Alkalihalobacterium alkalinitrilicum: one gene and its partner. The protein of the gene in region 1 interacts with the protein of each later gene in a pairwise test. Links are inferred from orthologs where the notes say so. Each region holds a gene or a part of one and is shown on either strand. Other genes may lie near its edges.

Region 1 (7,885 bases):
AATTGTAGTGTTACGATCAATTAATTTTGTAAATACGCCACCCATTGTTTCAATTCCTAGTGATAACGGTGTTACGTCTAGTAAAACAACATCTTTAACGTCCCCTGTTAACACACCAGCTTGAACCGCAGCACCAAGTGCTACAACCTCATCTGGATTTACTCCTTTATGCGGATCTTTCCCAGTTAGTTTTTTAATTGCGTCTTGAACCGCAGGGATACGAGTTGATCCACCAACTAGAACTACACGGTCGATTTCGCTAGCAGAAAGACCTGAATCTTGAAGTGCACGACGTGTTGGGCCTAATGTACGCTCAACTAAGTCAGCTGATAACTCTTCAAATTTAGCACGGCTTAAGCTTAACTCTAAGTGTTTTGGACCAGTTGCATCAGCCGTAATGAATGGTAGTGAAATTTGAGTTTGTGTTACACCAGAAAGATCTTTTTTCGCTTTCTCAGCAGCGTCTTTTAAACGTTGCATCGCCATTTTATCTTGAGAAAGATCAATACCGTTATCTTTTTTAAATTGTTCTACTAAATAGTCAATGATAACTTGGTCAAAGTCATCTCCACCAAGCTTGTTATCACCAGATGTCGCTTTAACTTCGAAGAAACCATCACCTAACTCAAGGATTGAAACGTCAAACGTTCCACCACCAAGGTCATATACAAGGATTGTTTGATCTTCTTCTTTTTCTAAACCGTATGCAAGTGCCGCTGCAGTTGGTTCATTGACAATACGTTCAACTTCTAAGCCAGCAATTTTACCAGCGTCTTTAGTAGCTTGACGTTGAGCGTCGTTGAAATAAGCCGGAACTGTAATAACCGCTTTTGTTACAGTCTCACCTAAATAGCTTTCAGCGTCTGATTTTAATTTTTGTAAAATGATAGCTGATAGTTCTTGAGGGCTAAATTGTTTGCCTTCGATTTCTTCTTTATGGTCTGTACCCATATGACGTTTGATTGAAATTACAGTATTTGGGTTTGTAATCGCTTGACGTTTTGCCACTTCCCCAACTAAACGCTCACCATCTTTAAACGCAACAACTGAAGGCGTCGTACGGTTTCCTTCTGCATTAGGAATGACAACCGCTTCTCCACCTTCCATAACTGCAACACATGAGTTTGTTGTACCTAAGTCTATCCCGATAACTTTGCTCATTTTGTAACTCCTCCATTTCAAATCAATTCAATTTTTTAATCTTATATGTAGTGGTTAACCATTGACTTTAACCATCGACGGTCTAATCACTCGATCTTTTAGCTTATACCCTTTTTGGAATTCTTCAATGACCGTATTTGGTTCGTGTTCATCCGAATCCACTTGCATTACCGCTTGGTGTAAATGCGGGTCAAATGTTTGTCCCACAGCTTCAATAACTTCGACACCTTCTTTTTGCATCGCATCTTGAAGTTGACGATGAACCATTTCCATTCCTTGTAGTAATGTCTTTGTTTCATCATTTGTTGGCTCAACCGCTAAAGCTCGCTCAAAATTATCTAATACTGATAATAATTCTTCGACTAGACTTTGTGCTCTATATTTAGCAGCCGCTTCTTTCTCTTCTTTCGTACGACGACGGAAGTTATCGAAGTCGGCATGAGTTCGTAACAAACGACTATTTAAATCTGATACTTGTTGTTCTAGTTCATTTATTTTTTGTTGTTCTTCCGAAAGTTCCTCTGTAACTTCCGTTTGTTCAACATCACTTTCAGGTTGTTCATTTACTTCATCGTTATTTTGATCCTCAACGATAGTTTCGGTTTGATTTTTTTCTTGTTCCAACCTGTTCACCTCCCATAATTTAAAAGTCATATAGTAGAATGACATGACTTTTAGCTGTGGGAAAAACACCCCCCACAACTAATTGTCAATATTACCATTCTTACCCTCTTTGATACAAGTGAGTTAATAATTTCGTTAAATCTTTTGAAATATAATCAACGAGCCCAATGACTCGACGATATTCCATCCTTGTAGGACCGAGAATCCCTACAGTTCCCACATGTTTTCCACCAATAGAGTAAGTGGCAGTAATAATACTACAATTTTCCAGAGCATCAATATTTGTTTCATGCCCAATTTTCACTTGAACCCCAGATGCTTCTGAACGAAAGATTTGCTGTACAAGTGTGTCTTCTTCTAATATGTTCAAAAGGTGTCTAACTTTTTCAACATCTCGAAATTCTGGTTGTGTTAATAAATTGGTTTTCCCACCATAAAAAACCTTATCATTTCGGTCTGGTTGCAATGTGGATTGAAACATTTTTAAAACTTCTGAGTAGTTATTGAGATGTTCTTTAAAAATGTTTGCTACTTCACTATTTAGTTTGTCCCGTAATTGATAGAGTGGTACTCCTTTTAGACGGTCATTTAAGATATTGACGACTTTCTCCATTTCTGAAGGGTCCATTCCTTCTGGAATAGTAATCGAAAAGTTCTCAACATGGCCTGTATCCGTCACGAGTATAAAAACAGCTTTCCGTTCTGAAAGTGGAATAATTTGTACATGCTTTAAACAAGCTTCAAACATTTCAGGACCTAGGACAATCGAAATATAGCTCGTAACTTGTGACAATATTTTCGCTGACTGTTGGATTACTTGCTCAGCTTCTTCTTTCTTACTTGAAAATAAGGTCTCCACCTTTTCAATTTCAGCACCTGTTAGTCGTTGAGGCATTAACAAGTGATCAACATAATAGCGATACCCCTTATGTGACGGTATTCGTCCAGCAGAACTATGTGGCTTTTCGATATAGCCTTGTTCCTCTAAATCAGCCATTTCGTTACGAATGGTCGCTGCACTATACTCAACGTCATTACGTTTTGAAATGCTGCGCGAACCAACAGGCTCTGCAGAACGAATATAATCATCAACGATAGCCTGCAAAATTAACAATTGTCGTTCTGTCAACATCCCAAATCACCTCTGTTAGCACTCTATTCGTTCGAGTGCTAAATCTAAAATAAAATTATCAAATAGGACTTTTTTTGTCAACTAATTAGTCACCAACGACTAAAAATTGTTCAAACACTTCATTTGCCAAAAAGACACCTTTTTTGGTTAACTTTATTCTGTCACGGTCAATCTCTAGTAACTGATTTTCCACTAACCGCTGAATTTGCTCACGATAAATTTCCATTACTTCAACCCCGAAGCGTTTTTTAAATTTTTGTTGAGACACGCCTTCGAGTTTCCGTAACCCCATAAACATTTCTTCCTCTCTCTTTTCATTTTCACTAAGAGAATGACTCTCTACCCTTGCTTGGTTGGTTGCATCGATCGATTGTATATATTTTTGAACAGGGCCAATATTGGCATATCGAACCCCTTCGATATATCCGTGGGCTCCCGCACCCACCCCAAAATATTCCTCATTATTCCAGTAAATGAGATTATGCTTACTTTCATAACCTCGTTTTGCAAAATTACTAATTTCATACTGGTGATAGCCATGCTGATTCATTTGATCGATGAGTAATTCATACATGATTGCTTCTTCATCTTCAGATGGAAGGGGCAACTTCCCTTTTCGAAGGAGGTTATAGAAAACCGTCTTTTCTTCAACTTTTAAAGAATAAGCGGAAAAATGTTCTATTTCTAAAGCGAACGCTTTTTGCAGTGTATCTTTATACGATGTCAACGATTGCGTTGGAAGGCCAAACATTAAGTCGACGGTCAAATTATTAAAACCTTTTTGTCTAGCAAGGTCGATTGTCTTATAAATATCTTCAGGTTGATGTGTTCGACCAATCTTTTCTAACAAGGATGGATCAAACGTCTGGAGGCCAATACTCAGCCGATTAACACCGTAATGATGGAGAACAGTCAGTTGTTCTTCTGTAAGACCTCCAGGATTAACTTCAACTGTCCATTCTTTTAATGAATCGGATAAAGAGAAGTGTTGGTGCAAACTAATTAACACCTTTTCTAACTGTTGAGGTGATAATGCAGTAGGTGTCCCTCCACCAATGTAAATCGTTTCAATCGGTTCTTTTAAAAACTGATTAGCCGCCTCCTTCATTTCACTATCGAGTGCGGATACATATTCATCCACAGGTTGTCCATGCAAAAACACTTTATTAAAGTCACAGTAATGACAAATGTGTTCACAAAAAGGAATATGAACGTAAATCGCCGTCGGCATTATGTACCTACTTTCTATCGAAAAAAATTTATTGTTTATAAGGCAGTTTATTAGCCAGTTTTGAATGATATTGTCCGCAATCCCTAGTTAATTGGCCAAGTTGTGAACTGACTAAATTTAGCTCTTGTTTCTCAAATTTGTAAAAAACCGCAGGGGATTTATGCCTGCGGTAATGTCTAGTCATTATAATTATACAAAAGATGAATTTCTATTTCGATGGATTTGAGTCATCCATTCGTAATACCGCCATAAATGCTTCTTGTGGCACTTCAACACTTCCAACGCTCTTCATCCGTTTTTTACCTTCTTTTTGCTTTTCAAGAAGTTTACGCTTACGAGAAATGTCCCCACCATAACATTTAGCTAATACGTTTTTACGCATCGCTTTAATTGTTGAACGAGCAATAATTTTTTGTCCTAAACTTGCTTGAACAGGAACCTCGAAATGTTGTCGAGGAATAAGTACCTTCAATTTTTCCACGATGATTTTTCCACGGTCATATGCCGAATCGCGGTGAACAATGATAGACAACGCATCTACTTTTTCCGCATTTAATAAAATATCCATTTTCACAAGTTTCGATTCTTTAAAACCAATTAACTCATAATCAAATGAAGCATATCCTTTTGTATTAGACTTTAACTGATCAAAGAAATCATAAACAATTTCTGATAACGGAATTTCATATACGATCGACACTCGATTTTCATCTAAATATTGCATATCAATAAATATTCCCCGCTTACCTTGACAAAGCTCCATAACAGCTCCAACATAATCGTTCGGAACCATTACTTTTGCTTTTACATACGGTTCTTCAATTCGCTCAATCTTTTGTGGATCTGGCATTTTCGATGGATTATCAATTTCTAATACTTCTCCATCCGTTTGGTAAACGTGATACACAACACTAGGTGCTGTCGTTATAAGGTCTATATTAAATTCTCTTTCAATACGCTCTTGAATGATTTCCATGTGTAGAAGCCCTAAGAAACCACAACGGAAACCAAAACCTAATGCTTGCGATGTTTCTGGTTCAAACTGCAGTGAAGCATCGTTTAGTTGAAGTCGCTCTAGCGCTTCACGTAAATCATTATAATCGGCCGTATCAATTGGATAAATACCACAGAAAACCATCGGATTCATTTTACGATAACCAGGAAGTGGAGCATCCGCTGGTGTTTCTGCTAATGTGATCGTATCACCGACTCGACAGTCACTTACATTTTTAACCGATGCTGTTAAGAAACCTACATCACCTACTGTCAGTTCATCCCGACGGGTCGGCTTTGGCGTATACACACCCACTTCATTAACTTCAAACTCTTTACCTGTTGCCATCATTTTAATTTTTTGCCCAGCTTTAACTGTTCCATCAATAATTCGAATATACGCAATTACCCCGCGGTACGAATCGTATAAGGAGTCAAAAATTAGCGCTTTTAATGGGGCCTCAGGGTCACCCGTTGGTGCAGGTACTTTCTCTACAACTTGTTCTAAAATTTCTTCAATACCGATACCATTTTTCGCAGATGCCAGAACTGCTTCCGATGCATCTAAACCAATGACATCTTCAACTTCTTTTTTCACCCGCTCAGGTTCAGCACTTGGTAGATCGATCTTATTAATTATAGGCAAGATTTCTAAATCATTGTCTAAAGCTAAATAAACGTTTGCAAGTGTTTGGGCTTCAATACCTTGAGCTGCATCGACAATAAGTAGAGCTCCTTCACAAGCCGCAAGACTTCGTGAAACTTCGTACGTAAAATCTACGTGTCCTGGTGTATCAATAAGATGGAAAATATATTCTTCTCCATCACTTGCTTTATAAGTAAGCTGTACGGCGTTTAATTTTATCGTAATACCACGTTCTCGTTCTAAGTCCATTGAATCGAGAATTTGTTCTTTCATTTCTCGTTGCGTCAACGCACTCGTTTTTTCTAGTATTCGGTCCGCTAACGTTGATTTTCCATGATCAATATGAGCAATGATCGAAAAGTTCCTGATTTTCGATCTACGCACTAAACGTTGTTCTTTATTCATAGTCATTATCACTCCTATATGCACTAAGTTTGATTATACCAATGTGTTGCCCTTCCTTCAATAACCGTAGTGAACTGAAGCAAAAAAAAACTAACGAACCTCTGACGTATTGACAGAAATTCGTTAGTGTAAACACTCGATTTACTTATTCAACCATCCATGAATTAGCCCTGTTATCGCTGAGACGGTATGAGAGACGATCATTTCTAAAATGTCTCCTATGCTTGAGCCAAGCTCCGAATAAAAGTTAAATGCCCCGACATCCGTTGCTCGTTGTTGTTTTTCTAGTAATTCTTTCGTTGTTACTTCTGGCTTGTCTTTCGCTTGTTCTTTATTAGTCAATTCGATCGGTAATTGTTCCACTGGTTCTGCTTCTACTTTTCCAGGTGAGGGGGAAGGAGTTACTTCTACTGTCGTCTCTACTACATCATTTTTTCCAAATAAGCTTAATGTTCCTTCATTTGCATGGTGGATTCCAAAAACAATTCCAAATAACAAAACCGTTAGTATGAAAAATGTCTTTAGCAGAAATTTCGTCATCCCTCTTCCTCCTCTTAATGAAAAATCATCCTGACTGCTTTAAAACTAATCTGATGAAACCTTTGCTTGTTCCCAGTAGAAATCGCTAAATACTTCTGCAAAAGCGTCAGCTGAACGGAAGGCTTCCTCTACAGAATTCTCGACTCCACCAAACTCAATTAAGATCGAGTTATTAGATAAGTCTTGATTGTAAACGCCATTTCTTCCGATCCCACCCATTTCAACAACCCCTCGACTTAAGCCAGGGTATTTTTGCTCTAATCGATGGTGTAAGTCTTTCGCTAACTTTAAATTATGATCTTTATTTCGATTATCTCTTCCGATAACAAAATAAATTCGAGCATAATGCTCACCATTAATTGTCACGGTCGTCTTATCCCTTAGCAAAGAGTCACGATGTAAATCAAAGAAGAATTCAAGCTGGTCGTTTTCTGCTATCGCTTCTTTTACAAATTCTCGCGAAGCGTCGTAGGATCTTGGATAACTCCAATCTCTTTGAGTTAAAATACTTTGAATATCTGTTTTATCAACATCTGTTCCAATACCATGATTTTGTAGAGATTGACCTAACCTTTCTCCTACAAGTGAGATATTAACTTCAGAATGCCAAGCTTCGTTAGGATTCGTAACACCTTTTAACTCTGGTAAGAATGATTCACGGGTGTGTGAATGAATAATGTGAACTACTTTTCGATCACCTGTCGTCATTTCAGGTTGCGATTGTTGATCAGTTGGCTTGTCCAAACCTTCAAATGCTGTTGTCGATGCTTCTCTTTCCGCCATCAACACTTCCATTGGGGGTGCCGATTCGATCGGCATATTCGTATAGTCAGACCCTTCCCCAGCTACGATGATATTAGCATCAAACAAGGCAAATCCAGGTAACTCTCGTCCTAATAAACTTCTGGGGTCATCTGGATTAATACTCGTTAACACTTCAAATGCGAGACTAGACAGATCTGGTGGCTCACTGTCTTCTGGTAAAGCTTGCTGAAAATATTTATTTTGCATTCCCATTAAATACACAAGGTTTTCCCCGTTCATTTGGGTTGTCCAATTATGAACCGTTGAAGAGGCCATGCCATAACCTGGATCAATCGACGTTAGCATCCCCGTGAAAATAAACACAGCCATAATTCCAACGATAATAAAA
Region 2 (5,616 bases), 790 kb from region 1 along the record:
TGGTATTCATATGAGTAATATATCAGAAAAGTGGATGGTCGTCATTGCTGTATTGATTGGGACGTTCACGTTAATCTTAAATAATAGTATGCTCAACCCTGCTGTACCACAGCTCATGACTGTATTCGATACAGATGCGGTTTCTACAGGATGGGTCATTACGATTTTCATGGTAACAATGGGGATGACCATGCCCCTAACGGGTTTCCTCGGTGATAAATGGGGTAAGAAACGGTTATATATTATCGGACTAGGTATTTTTGTAGTAGGTTCGATTCTTGGTACTTTTTCATGGAACCTTTCATCTCTCATCATTTTTAGAGGTATACAAGGAGTAGGTGGGGGCATTATGATGCCTTTATCGATGGCGCTTATTTTTGCTAATTTTCCCAAACAGGAAAGAGGAATGGCAACCGGGATATATGGTGTTGCGGCAATGATGGCCCCTACCATCGGTCCAACGATTGGTGGAATAATTATCGAAACGGGAAGTTGGCATTACTTATTTTTATGTAATGTTCCTTTTGGGTTATTAGGAATTTGGTTTGCTTCGAAATATTTAAAAGAAACGGAAATGAATTCGAAAATTACATTTGATCGTTGGGGATTTATAACGGTTACTATCGGTGTTGGTTTAATTCTTCTTGCACTTGGCCGTACCTCAAGTCTTGAACATCTTACGAATGCTCTAAATATTAGTTTTATCGTTATTGGATCTGTTTGTTTAGTTTTATTTATTATGATAGAGAAAAAACAAAAGTATCCATTACTAGATTTAACGATATTTAAAATTACCCCATATTCTCTGAGTGTTTGTGTTTCAGGAGTGATGTCGATCGGTTTGTTCGGGGGTGTATTTTTGATCCCGCTACTACTACAAAATGTGTATGGTTTTAACGCCATTGTCACGGGTCTCGTATTTTTGCCTACCGCTTTATTAATGGGAATTTTTATGACCGTAGGTGGACGTATTTTAGATCAGCGTGGAGGAACAGGGGTTATTACTACTGGGCTAATTATTTCAACAATTTGTACATTTTTATTAGGCTCTTTGACAATGGAAACGTCCCTTGCATTTATTATCATTCTTATGGCTATTAGGGGAGTAGGGTTTGGACTTTCAAGTATGCCTGCAACAACCGCTGGTATGAATGCAATACCAGAGCAATTCATTTCTCGTGGCTCGGCCATGAATAATGTATTGCGCCAAATGAGTTCAGCCTTAGGGATCGTATTCATTTCTATTTATTATGAAGTAAGAAAAGCACAATTATATGGAATTGAAGAGTCGGTTGAAGCAGCTAACTTACAAGCCATTAATGAAGGATTTATTATTTTAGCTGTGTTAACTGCGATTACAGTTCCTTTAGGTTATTTACTCGGAAAAACCGCAAAAGAAATGCCCACGCAGGAAAAAAATGTTTCATAACTAAAGACAAGAAAGAGAGCACTCCTTTTTGAAGCGAGTGTTCTTTTCTGTTAGAAGCAGAGCAATAAGTTCGCGTTTATGTAAGATAATGGTACCGACCCATTTATGAAATAGATTACAAAAGTTGTTTTATTGATGAAATAAAAAGAAAGGCTAGCACTTAAGTTAGACCAGCCCTTCTTAATTTATACGAACATAAGTATTAAATAAATGTTTAATTAATACTTATGTTCCTGTTTATTTAGACTTTTTTATAGATTTTCTCATTTGAAAAAATCGATAGGCCATCATAAAATCAACGGCTGATAAACCGATAAAAAGGTATGTCCAAAAATTCCAGCCTGCTACTTGGACATTTTGAATCGCTAAATAGGTGAACATGACACCTATTAAGGCATAGACGAGCGCCATAAATGTAGGAGACGTTCTCATACTATAAATCCTCCAATAAATGATTGTATTTGCTCTAGTTGTCGTTGTAATTCATCTAGTCTTTCTCCATAGATAACATGGACTAAAACAGCTATGGTATTCATAGCAACATGTGCGATAATCGGTACTAGAATTCGTTTTGTTTTCACATAGAGATAAGCAAAAACAAACGCAAGAGCAGTGTAAACTAATATGTAGTCTAAATCCATGTGCACGAGAGCGAAAATTAATGAGCTGATAAGCGCAGCGATAATAAAGTTATATTTTTTATAGAGTGAACCAAAAATAACTTGCCTAAATATAATCTCCTCAAGAATTGGGCCGATTACGGCCATAATGATGATAAACAATGGAAAGATACGGGCATATTCAGAGATTCGCTCTGTATTTTCAGATCCAGGTTCTACTCCTAATAGAAAAACTGAAATATAAATCGAAATGTATTGTGCTACAAATGCAAGGAGTACACCAAGCACCGACCACATCGCGGCTTCAGATTTAGAAGAACGGCCACGAACTTGATGGCGATTACGTATGTCAGGTAGGAGTAAAATTACGATAATCAATAATGCAGCTGAAAAACTAATGGTACTCCAAATCCCTGGAATTCTTTCCAAAGGTATATCCATAAGTTTCAATAATGGAACACCAATAAAAGCAGACATATGCATGGCGATATATGTAATTAATACCCACCAATAGCGTTTAGACACGATATAATTCCCCTTTTGAATAGACGTAGTGTTTTTCATGAACAATGTATTTTCCATTTTATCATACTTATTTACAAAATAAGAAGGAATGGGGCTTAACAATAAAGAAGAAGTTTAAGTCCAATTTTGTGTTAGAAAACTTTCAGTAAGTAGTTTATAAAACAACTCATTTGGTTATTCTAGTGAAGGCTTTTGTTCAATATTACAAGTTGTAATATTAATTTTACAAAAAAAATTATTCAAAGTACTTGCAAAAAAAAATATGAATGATTATTATAATAATGGAATTAGCACTCAACCAAACAGAGTGCTAACAAAAACTCCTCACCCTAAAATTTTACATAAATTGAGGAGAAAAAAATATTTTAAGGAGGTTGTTTTCCTTGTTAAAGCCATTAGGTGATCGTGTTGTAATTGAGTTAGTTGAGACAGAAGAAAAGACTGCAAGTGGTATCGTACTTCCAGACTCTGCGAAGGAAAAACCACAAGAAGGTAAAATTGTTGCAGTAGGTACAGGTCGCGTACTTGAAAATGGTGAGCGTGTTGCTCTTGAAGTGAAGGAAGGCGACAAAGTAATTTTCTCTAAATACGCAGGTACTGAAGTGAAGTACGAAGGTAATGAATATTTAGTTTTACGTGAAAGTGACGTATTAGCTATTCTTGGTTAATCAAAACGATAAAACATGATAAAACATATTAAGATCATTTTAGGAGGTTGAAACGATGGCAAAAGATATTAAATTCAGTGAAGACGCTCGTCGCTCTATGCTTCGTGGTGTAGATGCATTAGCAAATGCTGTTAAAGTAACATTAGGACCAAAAGGACGTAACGTTGTTCTTGAAAAGAAGTTCGGTTCTCCTTTAATTACTAATGATGGTGTAACAATTGCTAAAGAAATTGAACTTGAAGATCCGTTTGAAAATATGGGTGCAAAGTTAGTTGCTGAAGTTGCTAGCAAAACGAACGACATTGCTGGTGATGGTACGACAACGGCAACTGTTCTTGCGCAAGCAATGATCCGTGAAGGGTTAAAGAACGTAACATCTGGTGCAAACCCAATGGTTATCCGTAAAGGGATTGAAAAAGCAACTCGTGTTGCTGTTGAAGAATTACAAAACATCTCTAAGCCAATCGAAGGTAAAGAGTCTATCGCTCAAGTAGCGGCAATCTCTTCTGCTGACGATGAAGTTGGTAAAATTATTGCAGAAGCAATGGAGCGCGTTGGTAACGATGGTGTTATCACAATTGAAGAGTCAAAAGGATTTACAACTGAGCTTGAAGTTGTAGAAGGTATGCAATTTGACCGTGGATATGCTTCGCCATACATGGTAACAGACTCTGATAAAATGGAAGCTGTTTTAGAAAACCCTTATGTTCTTATCACTGATAAGAAAATTGCAAGCATCCAAGAAGTATTACCTGTACTTGAGCAAGTGGTACAACAAGGTCGTCCAATCTTAATTATTGCTGAAGATGTTGAAGGTGAAGCGCTAGCAACATTAGTTGTTAACAAACTTCGTGGTACATTTAACGCTGTAGCTGTAAAAGCTCCTGGTTTTGGTGACCGTCGTAAAGCAATGCTAGAAGACATCGCAATCTTAACAGGTGGTGAAGTAATTACAGAAGACTTAGGATTAGATCTTAAATCTGCTGACATTACTCAACTTGGTCGCGCTGCAAAAGTTGTTGTAACAAAAGAAACAACAACGATCGTGGAAGGTGCAGGCGAGTCTGATAAAATTGCTGCTCGTGTAAACCAAATTAAAGCACAAGTAGAAGAAACAACTTCTGATTTTGATAAAGAAAAATTACAAGAGCGTTTAGCTAAATTAGCTGGCGGTGTAGCTGTTCTTAAAGTTGGTGCTGCTACCGAAACTGAAATGAAAGAGCGTAAACTTCGTATTGAAGATGCTCTAAACTCAACTCGTGCTGCGGTTGAAGAAGGTATCGTAGCTGGTGGTGGTACTGCATTAATGAACGTTTACAAAGCAGTAGCTGCTGTTCAAGCGGATGGCGATGAGCAAACAGGTGTAAACATCGTACTTCGTGCTTTAGAAGAGCCAGTTCGCCAAATTGCACACAATGCAGGGCTTGAAGGATCTGTTGTTGTTGAGCGCTTAAAAGGCGAAGCAGTTGGAGTAGGTTTCAACGCTGCAACGGGTGAGTGGGTAAATATGGTTGAAGCGGGTATCGTAGACCCAGCTAAAGTTACACGTTCTGCTCTTCAAAACGCAGCATCAGTATCAGCAATGTTCTTAACAACTGAAGCTGTAATCGCTGACCAACCAGATGAGAATGGTGGCGGAATGCCAGACATGGCTGGAATGGGTGGCATGGGTGGAATGGGCGGCATGATGTAATACGAAAAGCCGAAGCGACTGCTCAGAAACGGAGGAATCTGGACCATCCGACAAGTGGCGCTCATTGCCACGCAGGAGGATGGGAAGAGGCTGGAGTTTCTAGGAGTTGAGGCTGGACATCTGCCCCTCGAACCCCTGATATGACTGGGTTTGTTGGCAAGGTGAGAGTGAAATGTTAACATTTTGCTAACATTGAGGATAATTAACGGAGGCTTCTCATGAGTTCACTGAACTTTTGAGAGGCTTCTTTTTTCATTTCGTGGGTGACATGTAGATATACGTCTTTGGTTATTTAATCATCGGAATGGCCAAGTCGATCCATAATTTGTTCAAGCCCTACACCGGCTACTGCAAGAAGTGAAGTGTGTGTATGTCTTAAACTATGTGGTGTTAATTCTTTGTTTAAATTAGCAATGACAAGTAATCTAGCCATTCGGTTTTGAACGGTCTTGACGACAATGGGATAGCCATGCTGTCGTTCCATTTTGGCAAAGATAAAGTCCTTGTTATAGTAACTGTTACCTAATTGCTCGATGACTTTATTCTGAACCTTTTTGTGTTCTTTCAGAGCGTTGATGACATCTTCATCCACAACAATTTTCCGCCTAGACTTTCGGGTTTTCGGTGGGACTAATTGATACTCGACGGTATTATTATTGGGGTTGTAATACGTTTTGGTAA

What was found. Proteins that work in one complex are often made in the same cells at the same time.
Region 2: the proteins of grpE (region 1) and groL interact in binary tests that used the Escherichia coli proteins (3 or more experiments, as listed by UniProt). The link is inferred for Alkalihalobacterium alkalinitrilicum from one-to-one orthologs.

The regions. Positions count from the first base shown.
Region 1 is NZ_KV917368.1:2,664,636-2,672,520, forward strand. The notes cover bases 1-2,741. They hold grpE (nucleotide exchange factor GrpE), read right to left. Parts: upstream 1,786-2,741; coding sequence 1,216-1,785; downstream 1-1,215. Other genes in these bases: dnaK (molecular chaperone DnaK), read right to left, coding at 1-1,161; hrcA (heat-inducible transcriptional repressor HrcA), read right to left, coding at 1,886-2,741. In the rest of the region: more of hrcA, read right to left, coding at 2,742-2,917; radical SAM family heme chaperone HemW, read right to left, coding at 3,003-4,148; lepA (translation elongation factor 4), read right to left, coding at 4,357-6,192; BK574_RS12820 (DUF3679 domain-containing protein), read right to left, coding at 6,334-6,732; BK574_RS12825 (stage II sporulation protein P), read right to left, coding at 6,778-7,885. UniProt on the Escherichia coli protein: Participates actively in the response to hyperosmotic and heat shock by preventing the aggregation of stress-denatured proteins, in association with DnaK and GrpE. It is the nucleotide exchange factor for DnaK and may function as a thermosensor.
Region 2 is NZ_KV917368.1:3,449,740-3,455,355, reverse strand. What follows is about bases 2,620-5,616. They hold groL (chaperonin GroEL), read left to right. Parts: upstream 2,620-3,297; coding sequence 3,298-4,935; downstream 4,936-5,616. Other genes in these bases: groES (co-chaperone GroES), read left to right, coding at 2,958-3,242. Outside these bases: BK574_RS16640 (DHA2 family efflux MFS transporter permease subunit), read left to right, coding at 11-1,429; BK574_RS16635 (YdiK family protein), read right to left, coding at 1,667-1,861; BK574_RS16630 (CPBP family intramembrane glutamic endopeptidase), read right to left, coding at 1,858-2,574.